Regions from separate parts of the Streptomyces sp. MS19 genome, predicted to be linked through region 1. Evidence: riboswitches for the same ligand, from Rfam matches in the RefSeq annotation. Region 1 holds a riboswitch; each other region holds the start of a gene.
What was found. Region 1 has a riboswitch for cobalamin ahead of metE (5-methyltetrahydropteroyltriglutamate--homocysteine S-methyltransferase). Riboswitches for the same ligand answer to the same signal wherever they lie in the genome.
Positions count from the first base shown of each region.

Region 2: it holds a riboswitch for cobalamin, as region 1 does, so the genes downstream of both, ACL02R_RS06635 (hypothetical protein) here and metE (5-methyltetrahydropteroyltriglutamate--homocysteine S-methyltransferase) in region 1, are expected to answer to the same signal.
Region 3: it holds a riboswitch for cobalamin, as region 1 does, so the genes downstream of both, ACL02R_RS21365 (ribonucleoside-diphosphate reductase subunit alpha) here and metE (5-methyltetrahydropteroyltriglutamate--homocysteine S-methyltransferase) in region 1, are expected to answer to the same signal.

Region 1 is NZ_JBJZOH010000016.1:110,083-117,568, forward strand. Features, by position in the region: gene metE (5-methyltetrahydropteroyltriglutamate--homocysteine S-methyltransferase) at 1-1,463, opposite strand, end outside; cobalamin riboswitch at 1,654-1,801, opposite strand; cobalamin riboswitch at 2,042-2,171, shown strand; gene ACL02R_RS17605 (fibronectin type III domain-containing protein) at 2,280-6,197, shown strand; gene ACL02R_RS17610 (hypothetical protein) at 6,266-7,369, shown strand; gene ACL02R_RS17615 (GMC family oxidoreductase) at 7,416-7,486, opposite strand, start outside.
Region 2 is NZ_JBJZOH010000004.1:229,189-236,674, forward strand. Features, by position in the region: gene ACL02R_RS06610 (LacI family DNA-binding transcriptional regulator) at 1-567, opposite strand, end outside; gene ACL02R_RS06615 (extracellular solute-binding protein) at 859-2,229, shown strand; gene ACL02R_RS06620 (carbohydrate ABC transporter permease) at 2,251-3,186, shown strand; gene ACL02R_RS06625 (carbohydrate ABC transporter permease) at 3,189-4,100, shown strand; gene ACL02R_RS06630 (glycoside hydrolase family 2 protein) at 4,227-6,044, shown strand; cobalamin riboswitch at 6,178-6,298, shown strand; gene ACL02R_RS06635 (hypothetical protein) at 6,449-7,456, shown strand; gene ACL02R_RS06640 (energy-coupling factor transporter transmembrane protein EcfT) at 7,453-7,486, shown strand, end outside.
Region 3 is NZ_JBJZOH010000025.1:9,803-17,288, forward strand. Features, by position in the region: gene ACL02R_RS21365 (ribonucleoside-diphosphate reductase subunit alpha) at 1-1,315, opposite strand, end outside; cobalamin riboswitch at 1,452-1,583, opposite strand; gene ACL02R_RS21370 (GNAT family N-acetyltransferase) at 1,609-2,151, opposite strand; gene ACL02R_RS21375 (DUF2079 domain-containing protein) at 2,219-3,658, opposite strand; gene ACL02R_RS21380 (CstA-like transporter-associated (seleno)protein) at 3,858-4,064, opposite strand; gene ACL02R_RS21385 (carbon starvation CstA family protein) at 4,061-6,187, opposite strand; gene ACL02R_RS21390 (GntR family transcriptional regulator) at 6,380-7,192, opposite strand; gene ACL02R_RS21395 (extracellular solute-binding protein) at 7,430-7,486, shown strand, end outside.

The DNA of each region.
Region 1 (7,486 bases):
TCCTGGAAGGCCAGCACGTCGCGGATCTCCGCCTCGACGCGCTCCTCGTACGCGGCGGTGCCGATCCGCCCGGCGCGCAGGTCGGCGCGGGCCGTGCGCAGGGCCGTGGTCTGGGGGAACGAGCCGATGGTCGTGGTCGGCAGCAGCGGCAGGCCGAGCGCGGCGCGCTGCGCGGCGGCCCGCTCGGCGTACGGCGCGGAGCGGCGCGCGTCCGCCTCGGTCACGGCGGCGGCACGGGCCCGTACCGCCGGGTCGCGCGTGAGGGGGGAGGTGGCGCGGGAGGCCAGGTCGGCGCGGTTGGCGGCCAGTTCGGCGGCGATGGCGTCCGTGCCGTGCGCCAGGGCGCGGGCGAGCGTGACGGTCTCGGCCGTCTTCTGCCGGGCGAACGCGAGCCAGCGCAGCAGCTGCGGGTCGATGGCGCGCTCGGCCGACGTGTCCAGCGGGACGTGCAGCAGGGAGCAGGAAGGGGCGACGTCCACGCGGTCGGCCAGGCCCAGGAGGGTGCCGAGCGTGGTGAGGGACTTCTCCAGGTCGTTGATCCAGATGTTGCGGCCGTCCACGACGCCCGCGACGAGGCGCTTGCCCGGCAGGCCGCCCGCGGCGGCGAGCGCCTCCAGGTTCGCGGCGGCCCGTCCGGTGAAGTCCAGTGCCAGGCCCTCGACGGGCGCCTTCGCGAGCACGGGCAGCGCCTCGCCGAGGCGGTCGAAGTAGGAGGCGACGAGCAGCTTCGGCCGGTCGGCGGCGCCGCCGAGCACCTGGTAGGCGCGGGCGGCGGCCGCCAGTTCGGCGGGCGTGCGGTCGGCGGCGAGCGCCGGCTCGTCCAGCTGCACCCACGCGGCGCCCGCCGCCCGCAGGTCGGCCAGCACCTCGGCGTAGACGGGCAGCAGCCGGTCCAGCAGGGACAGCGGCTCGAAGCCGTCGGCCACCCCGGGCGCGGGCTTGGCGAGCAGGAGGTACGTGACGGGGCCGACCAGCACGGGCCGGGCGGTGAGGCCCTGGGCGGAGGCTTCCTTCAGCTCGGCGACCTGCTTGGCGGAGTCGGCGGTGAACGCGGTGCCGGGGGCGAGTTCGGGGACGAGGTAGTGGTAGTTGGTGTCGAACCACTTGGTCATCTCCAGCGGCGCCACGTCCTGCGTGCCGCGCGCCATGGCGAAGTAGCCGTCCAGCGCGTCCGCCTCGAAGGCGGCGCGGTGGCGTTCGGGGATCGCGCCGACCATGACGGTGGTGTCGAGGACGTGGTCGTAGTACGAGAAGTCGCCGGTGGGCACCTCGTGGATGCCTGCGTCGGCGAGCTGCCGCCAGTTGGCACGGCGCAGTTCTCCGGCGGTGGCGCGGAGGGCCCCGGCGGTGACGCGGCCCTTCCAGTAGCCCTCGATCGCCTTCTTCAGTTCCCGGTTCTGCCCCTGCCTGGGGTAGCCGTGGACGGTGGCCTGCGGTGCCGCGGCTGCGGACTCGGATGTCACGGAACTCTCCTTCGCGAGTGTGTGTCCTGACCATCCCGGCGGGGGAGGGGCGCGAAGGGGTGACGACCTGGCGGCGACGGTGTACCGCGTGCCATCGCCGTGGCACGGCCGTCCGCCTGGTGTGCACGCCGACCCGCCCTCGGGGTCACCGGGATGTCCGCGCGCGGCGGGCCGCGCACGGGCAGCGGGCAGGTCTTCGGACTCACGGGCGCGTCCTCACGGGGAGGACACCTACTGGCCGTCGCTTCCCGGGCCCGCGGGGGCCCAGTGCTGTATGACGGCGGTCGTTCCCGTTCACCGCTGCGGGGCAGTCCCGGATTCCCACCGGGTTCCCTCTTGCGACGCGCCTGCCTGGCGGGCAGGGCGGACCAGCTGCTGCCGTCAGCCTAGAGGGCCGCCGGGGGCCGCGCACCACACCGCTCGCATCGCGGACACCGCCCGGCGCCAGGGCCGGTTGTCCTGCGAATCGGAGTGTGCCACAGTGACATCCGTTCGATTCGACGGTCGGTTGACGATCGGACCCGCGCAAGACAGCGCGCGGGACGGTCAGTTCACGGTCGCCCCCGGGCGCCGCCCGGCCATCGGAACGGACATGTGGTGCCATGCCGTGGGAGAAGCCGGTCGAATTCCGGCACTGTCCCGCAACCGTGGGCATCCCGCCGTCCCGGCGGGGTGCGAGTCGGATCGCCCTCGGCGCGGTGATGCTTCGTCGACATCCGTCGTGGACTGCGGACAGCGAAGACGCCCGGCCGCCCCCGCGCCGGATGCCTTCCCTCCTCCCCGGGACACGCGCGGCGCACTCGGGAGGGGACCCCCATGGACGGACCGGCCGCACGAAGACTCGACCGCGCCCCGGCGCGGCGACGGGCCCTCCCGGCCGTCCTCCTCCTGCTGCTGCTCGGCCTCCTCGCGCAGGCCGTCCCCGCCACGGCCGACACGGGCACCGCCGCCGAGTGCGCGCCCTCCGGCAGCGCCGGGCTCGTGATCGACTTCGGCACCGTCGCCGACCCCCTGGCCGGCGAACGCCCCGCCCCCGCCGTCACCTGGTCCTGCGCCGGCACCGCGGCCGGGGGCACCGGCCGGCCGCCCACCGGCGCCGAGATGTTCCCGCTGACCGGCCACACCGTGCGCTTCCACACCAACGGCCTCGTCTGCGCCATCGACGGCTACCCCGCCACCGGCTGCGGCGAGACCCGCCCGGACGGCACCACCCGCTACTGGTCCTACTGGGCGCACGACGCCTCCCGCGGCCCCGGCTGGGCCTACTCCGGCGTCGGCCCCGGCACCCGCCGCCTCGCCAACGGCTCGGTGGACGGCTGGCGTTACGTCGAGACGCGCGGCGCCGAGGCCCAGGCCCCGCAGCCCCGGCAGGCCCCCGACTGGGACGTCCTGTGCTGCCAGGCTCCGCCCGCGAGCGTCCCCGCCGCCCCCACGGACGTCCGCGCCACCGCCGGGATCGCCGCCGCCACCGTCACCTGGGAACCCCCGGCGGGCCCCGCGCCCGTGACGGGCTACTCCGTCGAGGCCGCACCCGGCGGCGCGCGCGTGGAGGTGCCCGGCGACACGACCACCGCCACCGTGCCCAGGCTCACCCCCGGCACCCCGTACACCTTCCGCGTCCGCGCCCAGAACGGCGCGGGCGAGTCCGCCGCTTCCGCCCCCAGCGACCCGGTCGTCCCCGCCGCGCCGGGCACGACCGCCCCCGCCGCCCCCGACCAGGTACGGGCGCGCGGCGGCGTCCGCGAGGCGACCGTCACCTGGCGCGCGCCGGGCGACGACGGCGGCGCGCCCGTCACCTCGTACACCGTCCGGGCCGACCCCGGCGGCGCCACCGCCACGGCCACCGGCACCACGGCCACCGTCACCGGCCTCGACCCGGCGGACGCGTACACCTTCACCGTCCTGGCGGTGAACGCCGCCGGGGCGTCCGCGCCCTCGGCGCCCTCCGCGCCCGTCGCCGTCACGGCGGCTGACCCCCGCCTCGTGCCCGGCCGGATCACCACCCTCGCCGGGACCGGCGCCCAGGACTTCTCCGGCGACGGCGGCCCGGCGGCCGACGCGGCGCTCAGCAACCCGTTCGGCGTCGCCACCGACGCCTCGGGCGACATCTGGATCGCCGACACCGGCAACCAGCGCGTCCGCCGCGTGGACGCCGCCACCGGCACCGTCACCACCGTCGCGGGCAACGGCACACGCGGCTACGGCGGCGACGGCGGCCCCGCCACCGACGCGTCCCTGCGCGACCCGAACGCCGTCGCGATCGGCCCCGACGGCGACCTGTGGATCGCCGACACCGGCAACCGCCGCGTCCGCCGCGTGGACGCCGCCACCGGCACCGTCACCACCGTCCTCGGCACCGGATCGCGCGGCGACACCGGCGACGGCGGCCCCGGCACCGAGGCCAGGATCGGCTCCCCCAGCGGCATCGCCGTCGCCCCGGACGGGACGGCGTACGTCAGCGACACCAACGCGTCGCGCGTCCGCGCCCTCGCGCCGGACACCGGCGTCGTCACCGCGTTCGCCGGTACGGGCCGCGCCGGGTTCTCCGGCGACGGCGGGCCCGCGACGGAGGCCGCGTTCTCGTTCAGCTCGGCCGCCGCACTGGCCGTCGACGCGTCGGGCGGCGTCCTCGTCACCGACCCGGGCAACCAGCGCGTCCGCCGCGTGGACACCGCCACCGGCACCGTCACCACCGTCGCGGGCGACGGCACCGCCGGGCACGGCGGCGACGGCGGCCCCGCCACGCGCGCACAACTCCTCTCGCCCGGCGGCGTGTCCGCCGGTCCCGGGGGCGAGCTGTACGTCTCGCAGCCGGGCGCCGTCCGCCGGATCGACCCGGACGGGACCATCACCACCGTCGCGGGCGACGGCACACCCGGGTACAGCGGCGACGGCCTCCCCGCCACGCGCGCCCGCGTCCAGGGCGGCTACGCCGTCGCGGCCGACCCCGCCGGGAACGTCCTCGTCGCCGAGGGCCAGCAGCACCGCGTCCGCCGCGTCACCGGCCCCGACGACGAGGCGCCGACCGTACGCCTCACCGCCGTCCCCGCGCCCCGCGGCACCGAACGCGACGCGACCGCCGAGTTCACCGTGGACGACCCGGCCGCCACCACCGCCTGCGCGCTCGACGGCGCCGAGCCCGCCCCGTGCACCTCGCCCTGGCGCGCCGAAGGCCTCGGCGACGGCACGCACACCCTCACCGTCACGGCCACCGACCCGGCGGGCAACTCCGGTACGGCGCGGGCCACCTGGGAGATCGTGCCCCTCACCGGCACCGACCCCGACGCCGCCGACGCCCTCGCCTGGCTCACCCGCGAACTCCAGCGCGGCGGCCACATCCTCGACCGCGCCGGTACGCCCGACCCGGGCCTGACCGCCGACGCGCTCCTCGCCCTCGCCGCGGCCGACCCGGCCGGCGCCACCGCGCAGCGCACCGCCGACACCCTCGCCGGGCACGCCGCCGACTACGTCACCCCCGCCCCCGGCACGCTGCTGTCGGGACCGCTCGCCAAGCTCACCCTCGTCCTCGCCGCCACCGGCCACGACATCCACGACACCGGCGGCCTCGACCTGGAGGCCGCGCTGCGCGGCCTCATGGTCACCTCGGGCCCCGACACCGGACGCTTCGCCGACCGCAACCCCGGCGGCCAGGACAGCGGCAACACGTTCGGCCAGTCCTTCGCCGTCCTCGCCCTCGCCCGCACCGGCGACGGCGTACCCGAGGCGGCCGTCGCCGACCTGACGGAACGCCAGTGCCCCTCAGGCGGCTTCCGCCTCACCCCCGGCACCGGCACCTGCACCGGCGACACTGACACCACCGCCCTGGCCGTCCAGGCCCTGCTGACCGTCCCGCGCACCGACGGCCTCGACCGCGTCCTCGGCCGCGCCGTCGGCTGGCTGCTCTCCCGCCAGGACACCGCCACCGGCGCGTTCGGCGGCACGGGACCCACCCGCGAACCCAACGCCAACTCCACCGGCCTCATCGCCCAGACCCTCGCCGCCACCGGACAGACCGACGCCGCCGCCCGCGCCGCCGACTGGCTGCGCACCCTCCAGCTGACCGGCGGCGACGACGCGGGCGCCCTCGCGTACAACCCCGAGGCGTACGACGACGGCCGCCGCTACGGGCTCGACGGCACCGTCCGCGACGAGTGGCGCCGCTCCACCACCCAGGCCGTCCTCGGTCTCGGCCTGCCCGCCATGGGCGCCATCGGCGTCGCGGAACCGCCGCCCGTCGAGCCGGTCGAGCCCGTCGATCCCGGCCCCGAGGACCCGGGCGACCCCGGCCCCGTCACCGAACCCGCCGTCACCGCCACACCCGCCGCCGTCAGGCCGGGCGAGACCGTGACCCTCGGCGGCGAGGGCTTCACCCCGGGCCGCCCGGTGGCCGCCGGACTCAGCGGCGCGGCCACGGCCCAGCTGCCGGACGGCACCGCCGACGAACGGGGCCGGGTGACGTTCACCTGGACCGTCCCCGCCGACGCCGCGCCCGGCACGGTCACCGCGGGACTGGTGGACCTCGCCAACGGCGCGGCGGCCTGGGCCGCGTTCGAGGTCGTCACCGACCCCGCCACGGGCGGCGGCGGTCCGCCCGGCGGCGCCCCGGGCGGCACCCTGCCCTCCACCGGCGCCGACCCCGCGCTCGTCCTGCTCCTGGCCGCCGCGCTCAGCGCCCTCGGCCTCCTCCTGCGCCGCTCCCGGCGGCGCGGGCCACCGGCCGCACGCACCCCCTGACCTTCCCCCGGCACACCCCCTGACACCCGGGTCACACCAGGCCCGGGACACCCATCACAGGAGAACACGTGTCCATACGTGCAGCGATTCGTCCGCGTAGATCCGTCTTCACGGCACTTGCCGCAGGTGTCGCGCTCGCCCTGTCCGTCCCGGTCGGCGCGGCGCACGCCGACCCGCCCACCGACGACCCCCAGACCGCCGCCGACTACGCCGCGGGCTGGCTCGCGGACCAGTTCGCGACCGACACGGACGGCGCGTACATCCCCCTCCCCGCGGGCGGGGCCAACGTCTCCGACACCGCGCAGTCCGCGCTCGCGCTCGCCGCCGCGGGGGCCGAGGAGGCCACCTTCGACGACGCCGTGGACTGGCTCACCGCCAACGCGGCGGACATCATCACCGTCGGCGGCGCCGACGACCCCGGCCGCATCGGCTACCTGCTGCTGCTCGCCGACGCGGCGGGCGAGGACCCCACCGACTTCGGCGGCGTGGACCTGCTCGACCGCCTCGACGGCACCCTCACCTCCAGCGGCCTCTACGGCACGGCCGACCCCACGTGGGACGGCGTGTTCCGCCAGTCCCTCGCCCTCCTCGGCCTGCGCGCCCACGGCGAGACCGTGCCCACCACCGCCCGGAACTGGCTCGCGGACCAGCAGTGCGACGCGGCCTCGCCCGCCGCCGCGGCCGGGGGCTTCCCGTCGTACCGCGCGGACACCACCGTCGCCTGCACCGCGTCCGGGCCCGAGACCAACTCGACGGCCCTCGCCGTCCAGGCGTTCGCCGCCGTCGACGCGACCGCCTACGGCGCGGCCGTGGACGACGCCCTCGACTACCTCGCCGGGGCCCAGGAGGCCGACGCGGGCTTCCCCTTCGCCCCCGGCTACGGCTCCGACCCCAACTCGACCGCCCTCGTCGTCCAGGCCATCGCGGCCGCGGGCGAGGACCCGGCCGGGACCGCCTGGCAGGTCGGCGGCAGCACCCCGTACGACTCGCTGCTGAGCTGGCAGGTCGGCTGCGACGCCCCCGCCTCCGACGTCGGCGCGTTCGCCTCGCCGTGGAGCTCCGGCGCCCCCGACCAGCTGGCCACGCAGCAGGCCGTCTGGGGCGCGGCGGGGACGCCGTTCCCGCTCGACCCGTCCTTCACCTCGCCGACGCCGGTGCCCTGCACCGCCTGACGGCCGCCGCGCCCGCGCCGGACGCACCGCCCGGCGCGGGCACCGGCTACCGGCTGGCCGTCATGTGGTCGGCGACGCGCAGGGCGTTGGCGAAGATGGTGAGCACCGGGTTCACCC
Region 2 (7,486 bases), on a different contig from region 1:
GCCGGGCGCGTCGCGGCCGCCGAGCGCCAGGATGCTGCGGCGGCCGAGGGCCAGGAGGTGCTCCGTCGCCTCGCGGGCGGCCAGTCCGTTGTCGATCGCCACGTGGTCGGCGCCCTCCTCCAGGTACTCGCCGAGCAGCACGGTCGGGAGCGTGCCGGTGCGCTCGGCGATGTCCTGGGTGGTCAGGGCGAGCGGCGAGAGGATCAGGCCGTCCGTGAAGTCGAAGCCGAAGCCGTCGAGCGCGGCCAGCTCGTGCTCGTGGCTGCCCTTCGACTGGTGCACGAGCACGGTGAGGGAGCGCCGTTCCGCCTCGCGGATGACCTGGGTGGCCAGCTCCGCGAAGTACGGGATGGTCAGCTCCGGCACGACGAGCGCGATGATGCCGGTCCGGCCGCGCCGCAGGTGGCGCCCGGCCAGGTTGACCCGGTAGCCCAGCTCGGCTATCGCCTCGCGCACCACGCTCCGTGTCTTCTCGGAGACGTGCGCGTAGTCGTTGATCACGTTGGAGACGGTCTTCTCCGACACCCCCGCCCGCCGCGCGACGTCCTTGATCCTCGGTCTCGCCACGTCACCTCCCCTGAACTGGGCGCGTCCCGCATCCTACGCGGCCCGCCGGCGGCGGAATCGTCACGTCCGGTCCGCCTGCCGTACCGCTCCGTCGTGCTCGCGATCCCGAGGGGGCAGAAGTCTTTACAGATGTTGTACATCGATGTAAAAACGGTGCACCCGCACCGGCGACCGGTGCGGATGCACCGGGGTTCGTGGCCCCGGCAGGCGACGACGCCCGTGACCGGCTGTTCCGACTCCGGTCCGCCGTGGCGTCCCTCCCGCCACCGGGCCCATGTCGAAAGGTCACTGATGAACCACCCATCGTCCGCGCCGGGCGGACCGTCCGCGCCCGGCCAGGGAAGCGCCGCGGGTCCTGGCCGGCGCGGCTTCCTGCGGCTCGGCCTCGCCGGGACCGCCGCCCTGCTCGCGGGCGGCCCGCTCGCCGCCTGCGCCTCGCCCGCCGCCTCGTCGGGCCCCAACGCCCTCAAGGTCTGGGACCCGTTCTCCGGCGGTGACGGCATGCTCATGGACGACATGGTCGACGCCGTGTCCCGGGGGAGGAACGGCTTCGACATCGACCGGACCACCCTGGAGTGGGGCCCGTCCTACTACACGAAGCTCGCCATGTCGGCCGCCGGCGGCCGGGCCCCCGACGTCGCCATCTGCCACCTCTCGCGCCTCGCCGGATACGCGCCCGGCGGGCTCGTGGACCCCTTCGACCTCGACCTGCTCGCCGAGTTCGGCGTCACCGAGGCCGACTTCACCGACGCCGTGTGGAGCCGCGTGAAGGACGGCGACAAGCTGTGGGCCGTCCCGCTCGACACCCACCCGTTCATCGTCTTCTACGACCAGGACCTCGCCGACCGCGCCGGGCTCCTCGACTCCTCCGGCGCCCTCGCCCCCATGGGCTCACCCGACGCGGTGATCGCGGCCGGTGAGGCGCTCGCCGAACTGACCGGCGGGCCCGGCATCGTCTTCGGGCACGTCAACGACACCGCGCAGAACTGGCGGCAGTTCCTCGGGCTCTACGCCCAGACCGGCGCCGAGTTCACCCTCCCCGAGGGCGGGACGCCGCAGATCGACGAGGACGCGGCGCTGCGGGTCGTCGAGTTCATGACCCGCCTGTTCGGCGGCAGCCCCAACCCGGGCAACCTCGACTACAACGGCGCGATGGCCGCCTTCATGGGCGGCCGGGCCGGCATGATCATGCTCGGCGAGTGGGAGCTGCCGACCCTGGAGGGCTCGGGCGTCAACCTCGGCGCCGCGCCGTTCCTCCAGGTCTTCGAGCACCCCGCCGTCTACGCCGACGCGCACAGCTTCGTCCTCCCGCACCAGGACAGCCCCGACGCCGGGCGGCGGCGGCAGGCCCACCGTTACGTGGCGTCCATCCTGAAGCGCAGCATGACGTGGGCCCAGGCGGGCCACATACCCGCGTACCAGCCCATCGTGAGCGACCCGGAGTACGCCGGCCTCGGCATCCAGTCGTCCTACGCCGCCGCGGGCGAGATCGCCGTCTTCGACCCGCCCAACTGGTTCGCCGGAGCGGGCTCCAACTTCCAGAACCGCATGAGCCAGCCGCTCCAGTCGGCGCTGCTCGGCAACACCTCACCCGAGGGCGCGGTCGAGCAGATGGTCCGCGAGTGCGCCACCCTGCTCGACCAGCCCGACCCGGTGGCCTGACCGCGCGAAGGAGCGTTCGACATGAGTACCACTGCTTCCCTGGACACCGCGCCACCCCCCGCGGCAGGCGGCCCCGCGCGCGGCGGCGGCCCCGCCCGGCGTCCCCGCCGCGGCAGGGGCTGGCCGTTCGTCCTGCCCTTCCTGCTGGTCTTCGCCGCCTTCATGGTCTGGCCGATCGTCCAGGGCGTCTGGATGAGCCTGACGGACAAGTCGCTCGCCCTGCGCGACACCTCGTTCGTCGGCCTGGACAACTACACCGAGGCGCTCAGCGACCCCGACGTCTGGAGCAGCCTCGGCAACACCCTCTTCTTCACCGTCGCGTCCAGCATCCCGCTGGTGCTCGTCGCCCTGGTGATGGCGCTGCTCGTGCACACCGGGCTGGCCGGGCAGTGGGTGTGGCGGCTGGCCTTCTTCGCGCCGTACCTGATGCCGGTCACCGTCGTGACCATGATCTGGTCCTGGATCTACCAGCCCGACCTCGGCCTCGCCAACCAGGTGCTGGACAAGGCCGGCATCGGCCCCGTCGGCTGGCTGTCCGACGAGAACGTCGCCATGTGGGCCATCGCCGCCCTGACCGTCTGGTGGACGGCCGGATTCAACTTCCTGCTCTACCTGTCCGCCCTCCAGGCACTGCCCGAGACGCTGTACGAGGCGTCCTCCCTGGACGGCGCGGGCGCCTGGCGCAGGCTGTGGTCCATCACCCTGCCCCAGCTGCGCCGCACCACCGCGCTGGTGGGCATGCTCCAGATCCTCGCCTCGCTCAAGGTCTTCGACCAGATCTACATCCTGACCAAGGGCGGGCCGAACGGATCGACCCGGCCGGTCCTCGAATACGTCTACGACGTCGGCTTCACCGGCTACCGGCTGGGCTACGCCTCCGCCATCTCCTATGTGTTCTTCGCGATCGTGATCATCGTGTCCCTCGCGCAGCTCCGCTTCTTCCGCCAGGAGGACTGACCATGTCAGCTACCGCAACCTCTCCGCGGCGCAGCGGCGCCCGGGGCGCCCGGGGCGCCAGGGAACGCTCCGGATCGCCGATGATGCTGGGCGCGGGACGCCTGCCGCGCGTCCTCGCCGGCGGCGCGCTCCTCGTGGCGGCCGTCGTGTGGCTCGCGCCGTTCGCCTGGGCCGTCGCCAGTTCCTTCCAGACGGAGGAGGACGCGGCCTCGCCGGGCCTGTGGCCGTTCAAGGGCGCGCTGACCCTGGACGCGTACCAGCAGATATTCGAGCGCGGCAACCTCACGACCTGGGCGTTCAACAGCATCCTGATCGCCGTCCTGGTGACGGCGCTGACCATCGTCGTGTCCACGCTGGCCGCCTACGGCTTCTCGCGCGGCACCTTCAAGGGGCGGCGCGCGCTGCTCGCGGTCACCGTCGCGTCGATCATGGTGCCGCCGCAGCTGCTGATCATCCCGCTGTTCCAGGAGATGCTGACGCTCAACCTGGTCGACACCTACGCGGCGGTCGTGCTGCCGCAGGTGGTCGCCCCGATGATGGTGTTCATCCTCAAGCGGTTCTTCGACGGCATCCCGCGGGAGCTGGAGGAGGCCGCCCGGATCGACGGCGCCTCCGACCTGCGGGTCTTCTGGTCGATCGTGCTGCCGCTGTCGCGGCCGATCGTGGCGGCGGTGTCGATCTTCGTGTTCATCGGCGCCTGGAACAACTTCATGTGGCCGTTCATCGTCACCAACGACCCCGACCTGATGACGCTGCCGGTCGGCCTCGCGACGGTGAAGGACACCTACGGCATCCAGTACGCGCAGTCCATGGCCTCGGCCCTGCTCGCCGCGCTGCCGCTGATCGTCGTCTTCCTGCTCTTCCAGCGCCGGATCGTCCGCTCGGTGGCCACGACCGGCCTCGGCGGAGCCTGACGCGACCCGCTTCCGGCGGCCCTCAAGGGCCGCCGGAATGGGCTTGTACATCGATGTAAATCCGTGGTGCGATAGGGCTGCGCCCTTCCGCGCGCCACCCTCCGCACCATCCCGCAAGGAGCACCCGTGCCCACTCCCACCGCCGTGCCGCGTCCGGAGTACCCGCGCCCGCAGTTCGCCCGCCGTGACTGGCTCAACCTCAACGGCACCTGGCAGTTCGAGACCGACAGGGGCGACAGCGGCCTGGAACGCGGACTGCTCGACCGCGAGCTGACCGGCACGATCACCGTCCCGTTCGCCCCGGAGTCGGAGCTGTCCGGCATCGGCGACACCGACTTCCTGGAGGCCGTCTGGTACCGGCGCTCCCTCGTCCTGCCCGCCGAGTGGACCGGCCGCCGCGTGCTGCTGCACTTCGGCGCCGTCGACCACGACGCGACGGTGTGGGTCAACGGGACCGAGGTCGTCCGCCACCGCGGCGGCTTCACGTCCTTCACCGCCGACCTCTCCGGCGTCGCCGGGCCCGGCGAGGAGGCCGTCATCACCGTCCGCGCCCGCGACCCGAAGTCCGGCCCGCAGGCGCGCGGCAAGCAGGCCCTGAAGTACGCCAACCACGACTGCAACTACACGCGCACCACCGGCATATGGCAGACGGTGTGGCTGGAGCCGGTCGCCGACGTGCACCTGCGCCGCCCCCGGATCACGCCCGACCTGGCGGGTTCCGCGTTCCACCTGGAGCTGCCGCTGTCGGGCAACCGCCCCGGGCACCGCGTGGTGGCCGTCCTGTCGGACGAGAACGGCGAGGTGGCGCGCGCCGAGGCCCGCGCGGACCTGGACCTGGCGCCCCGCCTGTACCTGCCCGTGTCCGAGGAGCGCCGCCGCGAGTGGAGCCCTGAGGACCCGCACCTCTACGGCCTGCGGCTGACCCTGCTGGACGCCGAGGGCACCGAACTCGACACCGTCGACAGCTACGCCGGGCTCCGCGCCGTCGGCATCCGCGGCAAGGCGGTCACGCTGAACGGCCGCGCCGTCTTCCAGCGCCTCGTGCTCGACCAGGGCTGGTACCCCGACGGGCTGATGACCGCGCCGAGCGACGAGGCGCTCGTCCGCGACATCGAACTGTCGATGGCGGCCGGCTTCAACGGCGCGCGCCTGCACCAGAAGGTCTTCGAGGAGCGCTTCCTGTACCACGCCGACCGCCTCGGCTACCTGGTCTGGGGCGAGTTCGGCGACTGGGGCGCAGAGGTGGGCGGCTCCTCCGGCGACAACCAGCAGCCCGACGCCTCGTACCCGGCGCAGTGGCTGGAGGCGATCGAGCGCGACTACTCGCACCCCTCGATCATCGGCTGGTGCCCGCTCAACGAGACCTACCAGAAGCTGCACGACCGCATCACGCAGCTCGACGCCGTGACCCGCGGCATGTTCCTCGCCACCAAGGCCATGGACACCACCCGGCCCGTGATCGACGCCTCCGGCTACGCCCACCGCGTCATCGAGACGGACATCTGGGACTCGCACAACTACGAGCAGGACCCCGGCCGGTTCGCCGAGGCCGTCTCGGGCCTCGCCGACGGGAAGCCCTTCGCCAACGCGTACGCGGACGGCGCCGCGTACTCGCTGCCCTACCGCGGCCAGCCGTACTTCGTCAGCGAGTTCGGCGGCATCTGGTGGGACCCCGAGGCCGCCGCCGACGCGGCGGGCGACGACCGCACCGAGTCCTGGGGCTACGGCGACCGGCCGCGCGACGAGGAGGAGTTCCAGACCCGTTTCGCGGGCCTCACCGGCGTGCTGCTCGACGACCCGGACATGTTCGGCTACTGCTACACGCAGCTCACCGACGTCTTCCAGGAGCAGAACGGCGTCTACCGCTTCGACCGCAGCGAGAAGCTGGACGTGGCGCGGGTGCGTGAGGCCCAGCTCCGCCCGGCTGCCATCGAGACCGACTGACGTCCCCCGCCGCCCCGTTCCGGCCCCGTCCCACCCGCTGGGGCGGGGCCCGCGCGGGTGGTGCCCTGGCCGGGGCGGCGCGGACGGCCGTATCCTTGTGCGCAGTTCGCCCGTGTGTCCGGGCGGGCGCCCCACAACTGAATGCGTGTACGGCGGAGGGAAGCCGGTGGGAATCCGGCGCTGACCTGCAACCGTGAGCGGCTCCCGCGAGGGTGCCGTGAGCCGGAACGCTCACCGTGCGACGCGGACTTCTCTCACTGTCATGGTTTGCAGCGTGGAGCCCTCAGCCGTCCCGGCCCCCCGGCCCCTGCCGCCTCGTACCAGCCGTACGAACGCGCGTCAGGGGCCGCCGTGCCGGGAACCCCGGTGGGCCGGTTCCGGCTGCCCAACGGGAAAGGCACGCGATGTCCCGCCCCACCGTCAGAGCAGCCGTCACCGGCCTGCTCGTCGCGGTGCTCCACCTGTTGTGGCCCGCCGCGGCCGGGAGCGCGCTCGCGGCACGTCCGGCGGCGGCCGGGACGCCCGGGTTCTGCCCGGACGACTCCGGCGTCAGCGTCGTCGTGGACTTCCGCGAGCTCGGCGGTGGCCGCGTCGTCCGCTGCGCGCCCGGCAGCCAGCGCGACGGCCTGGCGGCGCTGCGCAACGCGGGCTTCGACGTGGCGGGCACCGCCCGCTGGGGCGACTCGTTCGTCTGCCGGATCAACGGGCGTCCCGGCGTGGACCGCGAGCCGTGCGCCGACACACCGCCCACCACCGCGTACTGGTCCTACTGGCACGCGGAGAACGGCGGACCGTGGCGCTACAGCCAGCGCGGCGCGGTGAACCGGACGCCGCCGCAGGGCAGCATCGACGGCTGGTCCTTCCAGCTCGGCGTGGCGGAAGGAGAGTCGATCGCCCCCGGCGTCGCACCCCTGCGCGTCGGCACGCCCGCCGAACCGCCCGCACCCGGCGGCGGTGGCAGTGGGGGCAGCGGCAACAGCGCACCCGATGCACCGCCCACCCCGCAGCCACCCGTTCAGGACACACCGGCCACGGGCGGCGACAGCGGCGGCACGGCACCCACCGGCGAACCGGCCGCCACCGAGCCCGCCCCCGACGAGGAGCCGGACGAGCCGGACGAGGCGGACGAGACCCCGCCGGACGAAAGCCCCACCCCCTCACCCGATGCCACGCCGACCGGCGGACCGGCGACCGGAACCGCCACAGCCTCCGGGCAGGCCGCCGGAGCCGCCGGCGACTCCGACTGGGCCGGCGAGGACAGCGCCTACGCCGAAGCGGAGATCGACGGCTCCTCCGGCCCGTCACCCCTCACCCTCGGCGTCCTCGCCCTGCTGGCCGTCCTCGGCACCGGCGGCATCGTCACCGCACGCCGCAGGCGCCGCGCCGCCGCCGCATCGGCCGACGACGCATGACGCCCGCAGGCCCGCTGCCCCGTGCCCTGC
Region 3 (7,486 bases), on a different contig from region 1:
CGGTGACCTCCAGGATCTCGGTGCAGAGGTTCGAGGAGTGGACGACGGCGCCGGGGCGCGCGGTCTGGTTGGCCGTGCGGTTGGCGGCGTCCTTGAAGGTCATCCAGCCGTTGCCGGTCTGCGCGAGGGTCCGCATCATGCGGGAGTACAGCTGGCGGGCGGGGACGGTCCGCAGGGCGAGCCCCTCCGCCTCGGCGCGCCGGTAGGCGGCGTCGAAGTCGCCGCCCCACAGGTCCACGAGGTGCGGCACGTCGGCGGGGGAGAACAGCGACCAGTCGCCGTCCGCCTCCACGCGGCGCATGAACTCGTCCGGGATCCAGTGGGCGAGGTTCAGGTTGTGGGTGCGGCGGGCCTCCTCGCCCGTGTTGTCCCGCAGTTCGAGGAACTCCTCGATGTCCGCGTGCCATGTCTCCAGGTAGACGCAGGCCGCGCCCTTGCGCCGCCCGCCCTGGTTGACCGCCGCGACGGACGCGTCCAGCGTGCGCAGGAACGGCACGATCCCGTTCGACTTGCCGTTGGTCCCCCGGATCAGCGAACCGCGGGCGCGCACCCGCGAGTACGGCAGGCCGATGCCCCCGGCGTGCTTGGAGAGACGGGCGATCTGGTGGTAGCGGTCGTAGATGGAGTCCAGCTCGTCCAGCGGCGAGTCCAGCAGGTAGCAGGACGACATCTGCGGGTGGCTGGTCCCGGAGTTGAACAGCGTGGGCGACGAGGGCAGGTACGCCAGCGAGCTGGTCAGCCGGTACAGCTCGGCGACCTCGGCCAGCGCGCGCGGCGACTCGTCCTCGGCCAGGCCGCAGGCGACGCGCAGCAGGAAGTGCTGCGCGGTCTCGATGACGCGCCGGGTGAGGGGATGGCGCAGGACGTACCGCGACTCCACGGTCCGCAGCCCGAAGTACTCGAAACGGTCGTCGGCGCCGTCGGCGACCGCCCGGTCCACGAGCGCGTCGAGCTCCGCCGCGTGGCGCGCGACGAAGGAGGCGGTGCGGTCCGAGATCAGACCCTCGCGGTGACCGACCGTGATCGACGCGGAGAAGGAGACGGCGCCCTGCCCCGCCGCCTCGTCGCGGACCGCCAGGGTCAGCAGCCGGGCCGCGAGTTTCGAGTACGCGGGTTCCTCGGCGATCAGCGCGGCCGCGGCGTCGATGGCGAGCGCGCGCAGTTCCTCGGGTCCCGCGCCGGGGTGCCTGCCCCTGCGGACGGCGGCGGCGACCCGGGCGGGGTCGGTCGCGGGAAGGTCGGCGGCCAGCTCGCCCAGGACGCGCGTCAGCGCGTCTGAGGCCGGCTCCGCGGGGGCGACGGGTGCAGTGGTCACTGTGACGTGATCTCCCTCGAATCGCAGCGGATCTGAGGGGCGTTCGCGGGCGGGACCACCGGTCGCCTGCGGGCATGCGTGTAGTGGGGCAAACACATGCCGCACGCGTCCGCCGGCCCAACCCACGAGGCCCGGACGTGTTCGTGGAACTGCCGGCAGGTGCTCGGACTCGTGACGCGCGGCGAGGCGCGGCGCATCACACACCGTTGCGGGACAGCTCCGGATTCCCACCGGATTCCCCTGCGGCGACAGCGAGATGAGCATACATCTTGTGTCGCGTGCGACGGAGTCCCCTATATGTTGTGGTCGTCACGCGAGAGGTCGGGCAGCTCGTGTGCGAACGCGTGAAGCCGCACACCGGGCACCGGTTCCCAGTCGAGATCCGGCGCCCTGTCGAAGCCGAGCCGCCTGTACAGCCGGTGTGCAGTGTGCATCTGCGACTGACTCGACAGCACGACACGCCGCGCGCCGACCTCCCCCGCCCGGCGCAGGCACTCCCGGACGAGCGCCTCGCCCACGCCGCGCCCCCGCGCCCGCGGGTCCACCGCCAGCATGCGGAACTCGGCCTCGCCTGGGCCCGCCAGATCGGCGAACTCGCCGCCCCTGCCGACGAACGTGACGCTCCCGGCGATCCGCCCCGCGCCCCCGTCCCCGGCCGACTCCACGGCCACCAGCACGTCCGCGTGCGCCGCCCGCCGCACCGCGTCCCGAAGCTCCGCGAAGTACGGGTCGTCCGCGCCCTGGAGCAGCAGTCCGCCCTCCAGGTACACCCGCGCCGTGAGTTCCCCCGCGGCGTCCAGCTCGTCGTTCCGCGCTTCCCTGATCACGATGTCCATGAACACAGTGTGACCGAGGGGTCTGACAACCGGCCACGGCCGCCCCACCCTCCCGGGCGTGCTCAGCTCAGCGCAGCCGCAGCACCCAGTACCCCGCCTCCTGCGCGACCACCTCGTACACCCCGTCGGGGTTCATCCGGTGCGCGTAGAGCGTCAGTTCCTCGGCCGTCTGCGCCGGGTCCCAGTAGGCGATGTACTCGGGCGCGGGCCCGTCCGTGTTCCCGATCCAGAAGACGCGGCAGCGCGCCGTCAGATGCGCTGTCGGCCGCACGTTGGCCGCCACCTCCGCGCCGTCCGGGATCACCGACAGCACCCGTTCCCCGGCCTCGGCCAGATGGCCCGGCCGGTAGGTCGCGGTGTGGGTGAGTCCGGCGACGGGCAGGGCCGTGCTGAGCGCCAGCGCGGCGGCCAGCACGCCCATCGGCAGCCGTTCCGCGTACGCCCGCAGCCACGGCCGCCGTTCGCCCGCCCGCGTACGCGCCACCGCGTCCACGAGCGCGAGCGCCACCACCGGCATCAGCACCGCGCTGTAGTGCCAGTCGGTGCCCCAGTAGTGCGGGTCGTCCGAGACGAAGCGCCAGCCCAGCGTGGGCAGCAGGACGAGCAGCAGCGGGGAGCGCAGCGCGAGCAGCCCCGTCGTGGGCACCAGCACCCACAGCAGCGTGCGCAGCTTCTGGTCGACGTCCGTGAACGCCGTCTGCACCGGCCCGCCGCCGTCCCCGACCTTCGACCAGTAGTCGTAGTCACCGCCGGAGTTGAACGCCGGTATCAGCACGGCGATCGTCAGCAGGCACGCCAGCGCCGCGCACACCGCGAAGACCACCGCCCGCCGCACCACGCGCGGTTCGGGCCCGCCGCGCGCCCGCAGCGCCACCACGGCGGCGATCGCGGCCGCGGTGAGCCCCAGGTCCTCCTTCACGGCGAGCAGCGGCAGCGCCCACCACAGCGCCGCCCGGTACCGCCCCCGCAGCAGCGCCTCCAGCGAGAACGCGATCAGCGGCACGGCGAACGCGATCTCGTGGAAGTCGAAGTCCACGGCCCGCTGCACGCCCCACGACAGCCCGTACGCCGCGCCGACCGCCACCCCCGTCGCCCGCCCCAGCAGGTACGCGGCCACCCGCGTCACCGGCACCACCGCCAGCGCGAACAGCGCCGCCTGCGCCACCAGCAGCGTCACCGGCGTCGGGAACAGCCGGTAGAACGGGGCGATCAGCGCCGTCACCGGGCTGAAGTGGTCGCCCAGCAGCGCGAAGTCCGGCCCCTTGAGGTCCGAGACGGGCAGCCGCAGCCCGGCGTACGAGCGGACCGCCTGCTCGAATATCCCGAGGTCCCAGGAACGGTTCTCCCAGCGCAGGTGCCGCGTCACCGACACCGCCGTGTACAGCACCAGGAACACGGCGGCCAGCAGGTACGGATCGGCGCGCGGCCCCGGCCGGAAGGGGACGCGCCGCCCGGCTATCGGGCCCGCGTCGGCGTCACGCTCGCCCGCGGCGGTGAGCGTCGTCATGTCCGCCCACCCCCCGGAGTGCCCCGCACCGCCACCTCTTCCCCTTCCGTCCCGCGCGCCCGCGCCCGTCCGGCTGCTTCCCCCTTTCATACGCCGGGCGGCGGGCGGCCGGTCACCAGGAGGGCCCGGAAGACGAGTGAGGGCCGTCACACCACGCGGTGTGACGGCCCCTCACGCGCCCGCGTCCGGCGCGCCCGGCTCAGCAGCAGCCGTGGTAGCCGCCGTCACGCGGGTCGCCGTAGCGCCCGGCCACGCGCCGCCGCTCGAACGCCCGGCGGCTCGGCACCTCGGCGTCCGGGTCGGCGGCCCGCAGCAGCGCCACGTGCCGGTCGTACGCGTTCTCGCCGGTGAACTCGGTGACGTACCAGCGCAGCCACGCCAGCGCCCTGCGCGCCGCCCGCGTCACTCCCGCACCTCCGCCCCGGCCCGCTCGCCGTCCGCCTGCCGGGGGATGCCGCCCCCGGGGCCGAGGCCCGCGGCGGCCAGCTCCGCGCGCTCCTCGCGCGTGGCGATCAGCCCGGCGGGCGCGACGATGCGGGACTCGGCGTACGGCGCCTCGGCGAGCGCCACCGAGCCCGGCCGCCTGATCGCCTTCACGCACACCCGCAGCGCGTCGGCGAAGACGACGATCACCAGCAGCGCCAGCACGGCGGACAGGAAGGCGTCCAGCGTGGCGGTGCTGACGATGGTCCGCATGTCGTCCATGTCCCGCGCGCCGGTCAGCAGCTCCCCGGCGTCGATGCCGTCCTGGTACAGGTCGCGGCGGGCGAGGAAGCCGACCGCCGGGTCGCCGGAGAAGACCTTCTGCCAGCTCGCGGTGAGCGTCACGACGGACACCCAGGTGAGCGGCAGCAGCGTCACCCACACGTACTTCAGGCGCCCGGACTTCACCAGCAGGACGGTGCAGACGGCCAGGGCGACCGCGCCGAGCAGCTGGTTGGAGATGCCGAAGACGGGATAGAGCGTGTTGATGCCGCCGAGCGGGTCGTGCACGCCGACCCACAGCAGGTAGCCCCACAGCGCGGTGACCACGGCGCTGGAGATCCAGACGCCCGGCATCCAGTTCGTCGACCGGAAGCGGCCGAGGCGCGGGTGGACGCTCGCGAGGGCGTCCTGGAGGATGAACCGCCCCACGCGCGTGCCCGCGTCTATGGCCGTCAGGATGAACAGGGCCTCGAACATGATCGCGAAGTGATACCAGAACGAGCTCATCGCGTCGCCGCCGAGGAAGTCCGCCAGGATGGCCGACAGGCCCAGCGCCAGCGTCGGCGCCCCGCCGGTGCGTGACAGCAGCGACTCCTCCTCCACCGACTCGGCGGCGGAGGCGAGCTGTTCGGGTGTCAGCGAGAAGCCCCACGAGCTGATGGTGTCGGAGGCCGCCTGGAGGGTGTCGCCGATGACGGCGGGTGGCGCGTTCATCGCGAAGTACGTGCCCGGGTCGAGGACGCAGGCGGCGGTGATCGCCATGACGGCGACGGACGACTCCATCAGCATGGCGCCGTAGCCGATCGTCCTGACCTGCGTCTCCTTCTGGATCATCTTCGGCGTGGTGCCCGACGAGATCAGCGAGTGGAAGCCCGAGAGGGCGCCGCACGCGATGGTGATGAAGACGAACGGGAACAGCGACCCGGCGAACACCGGCCCGTCCCCGTTGGACGCGAAGTCGGTCACGGCGTCCATCTGGAGCGTCGGCAGCGTGATGACGATCGCGAGCGCGAGCAGCCCGATCGTGCCGACCTTCATGAACGTCGACAGGTAGTCGCGCGGGACCAGCAGCAGCCACACGGGCGCGACGGACGCCGCGAAGCCGTAGATCACCAGCCAGCCGACGAGCGCGCCGGGGGAGAGGGTGAACGTGTCGGCGAGCCCGGAGTTGGCGATCCAGCGGCCGGAGACGATGGCCAGCAGGAGCAGCGCGACGCCGATGACCGTCACCTCGGCGATGCGTCCCGGCCGCAGGTAGCGCAGGTAGACGCCCATGAACAGGGCGATCGGGATCGTCAGGCCGACGGAGAACGTGCCCCAGGGCGATTCGGCGAGCGCGTTCACGACGATGAGCGCGAGCACCGCCAGTATGATGATCATGATGCTAAAGATGGCGATGACCGCCGCGATCCCGCCGACGAGCCCGATCTCCTCGCGCGCGATCTGCCCCAGGCTCTTGCCGTCCCGCCGGGTCGAGAAGAACAGCACCACCATGTCCTGCACGGCGCCCGCGAAGATGACGCCGACGATGATCCAGATCGTCCCGGGCAGATAGCCCATCTGGGCCGCCAGCACCGGCCCGACCAGCGGTCCCGCGCCCGAGATGCCCGCGAAGTGGTGGCCGAGCAGGACCCGGCGGTCGGTGGCGTGGTAGTCGAGGCCGTCCGCCATCCGTTCCGCCGGGGTGGCCCGCGTCCTGTCCACCCGCAGGACGCGGTGCGCGATGAACCTGGAGTAGAACCGGTACCCGATCGCGTACGTCCCGAGCGCCGCCGCCACCATCCAGGCGGCGGAGACCTCCTCGCCGCGCGCGAGTGCCAGCATCGACCAGCCGAGCGCGCCCACCGCGGCGACGGCGGTCCAGATGGCGATGGACCCCACCCGGGGCCGTGGTTGTAATGGTGTTGTCCGCACGATGCACTCTCCCGCCGTCTTCCTTGACTGACGCCCGGGAATCTAGGGCAGTCGGCGGCGGATGACCATGGTGCCCACGGCGGAGAGCGGTCCGGAAATCGCTCAGCGGGGCTCGTGCGGCTCCTGGGGACCACGCGGTTCGTGCGGCCGTTCGAGGTTCGCGACGAACTTGTACCGGTCACCCCGGTACACCGAACGCACCCATTCGACGGGCTCGCCCCGCGTGTCGCGCGAGTGCCGCGAGAGCATCAGCATCGGCAGCCCCACGTCCGTGCCGAGCAGCCCGGCCTCGCGCGGGTTGGCCAGAGACGTCTCGATGGTCTCCTCGGCGCGGGCGAGGTGCACGTCGTACACCTCGGCCAGCGCCGTGTACAGCGACGCGTACCGCACCAGGCTGCGGCGCAGCAGGGGGAAACGCTCCTGCGACAGGTGCGTCGTCTCGATCGCCATCGGCTCGCCGCTGGCCAGCCGGAGCCGCTCGATGCGCAGCACCCGGCCGCCCTCCGAGAGGTCGAGGAGGCCGCTGAGGCGCTCGTCGGCGGTGATGTAGCCGATCTCCAGCAGCTGCGAGGTCGGTTCGAGGCCCTGGGCCCGCATGTCCTCCGTGTAGGAAGTCAGCTGAAGAGCCTGCGAAACCTTGGGCTTGGCGACGAAGGTGCCCTTACCCTGGATGCGTTCGAGCCGGCCTTCGACCACCAGTTCCTGGAGGGCCTGGCGGACGGTCGTGCGCGAGGTGTCGAACTCGGTGGCCAGCGAACGCTCGGGCGGCACCGGTGTGCCGGGCGGCAGGGTCTCCGTCATCTGGAGGAGGTGGCGCTTGAGCCGGTAGTACTTCGGGACGCGCGCGGTGCGTGTCCGGTCCGCTCCCTCGGGACCGGTGCCCGCGCCGGTCACCGGACTCCCGTCCCTGGTCATCGCACGCCTTCCCGAGCTGTTCCGTTCTGCCGTCACCGGTTTCCTCCGTGACTTCGAAGCTCACATCGTGGCACGGGCCCAAGCGCCCCGTTGTTCCCGGGCGGATGTCGGTCCGGTAACGGACGGCGCACGCCGCTCGTGGTCTCTTGACACCCCGTCTTGGTCTAGTCCAAGCTCCCGGGCAACTGGTCTACACCTCTTGTCTACACCATTGATACGGAACGAAGGGAGCGTGACGTGAAGCACAAGCTGGTCGCTGCGGTCGGTGTGGCAGCCATGACGGCGGCCCTGGCC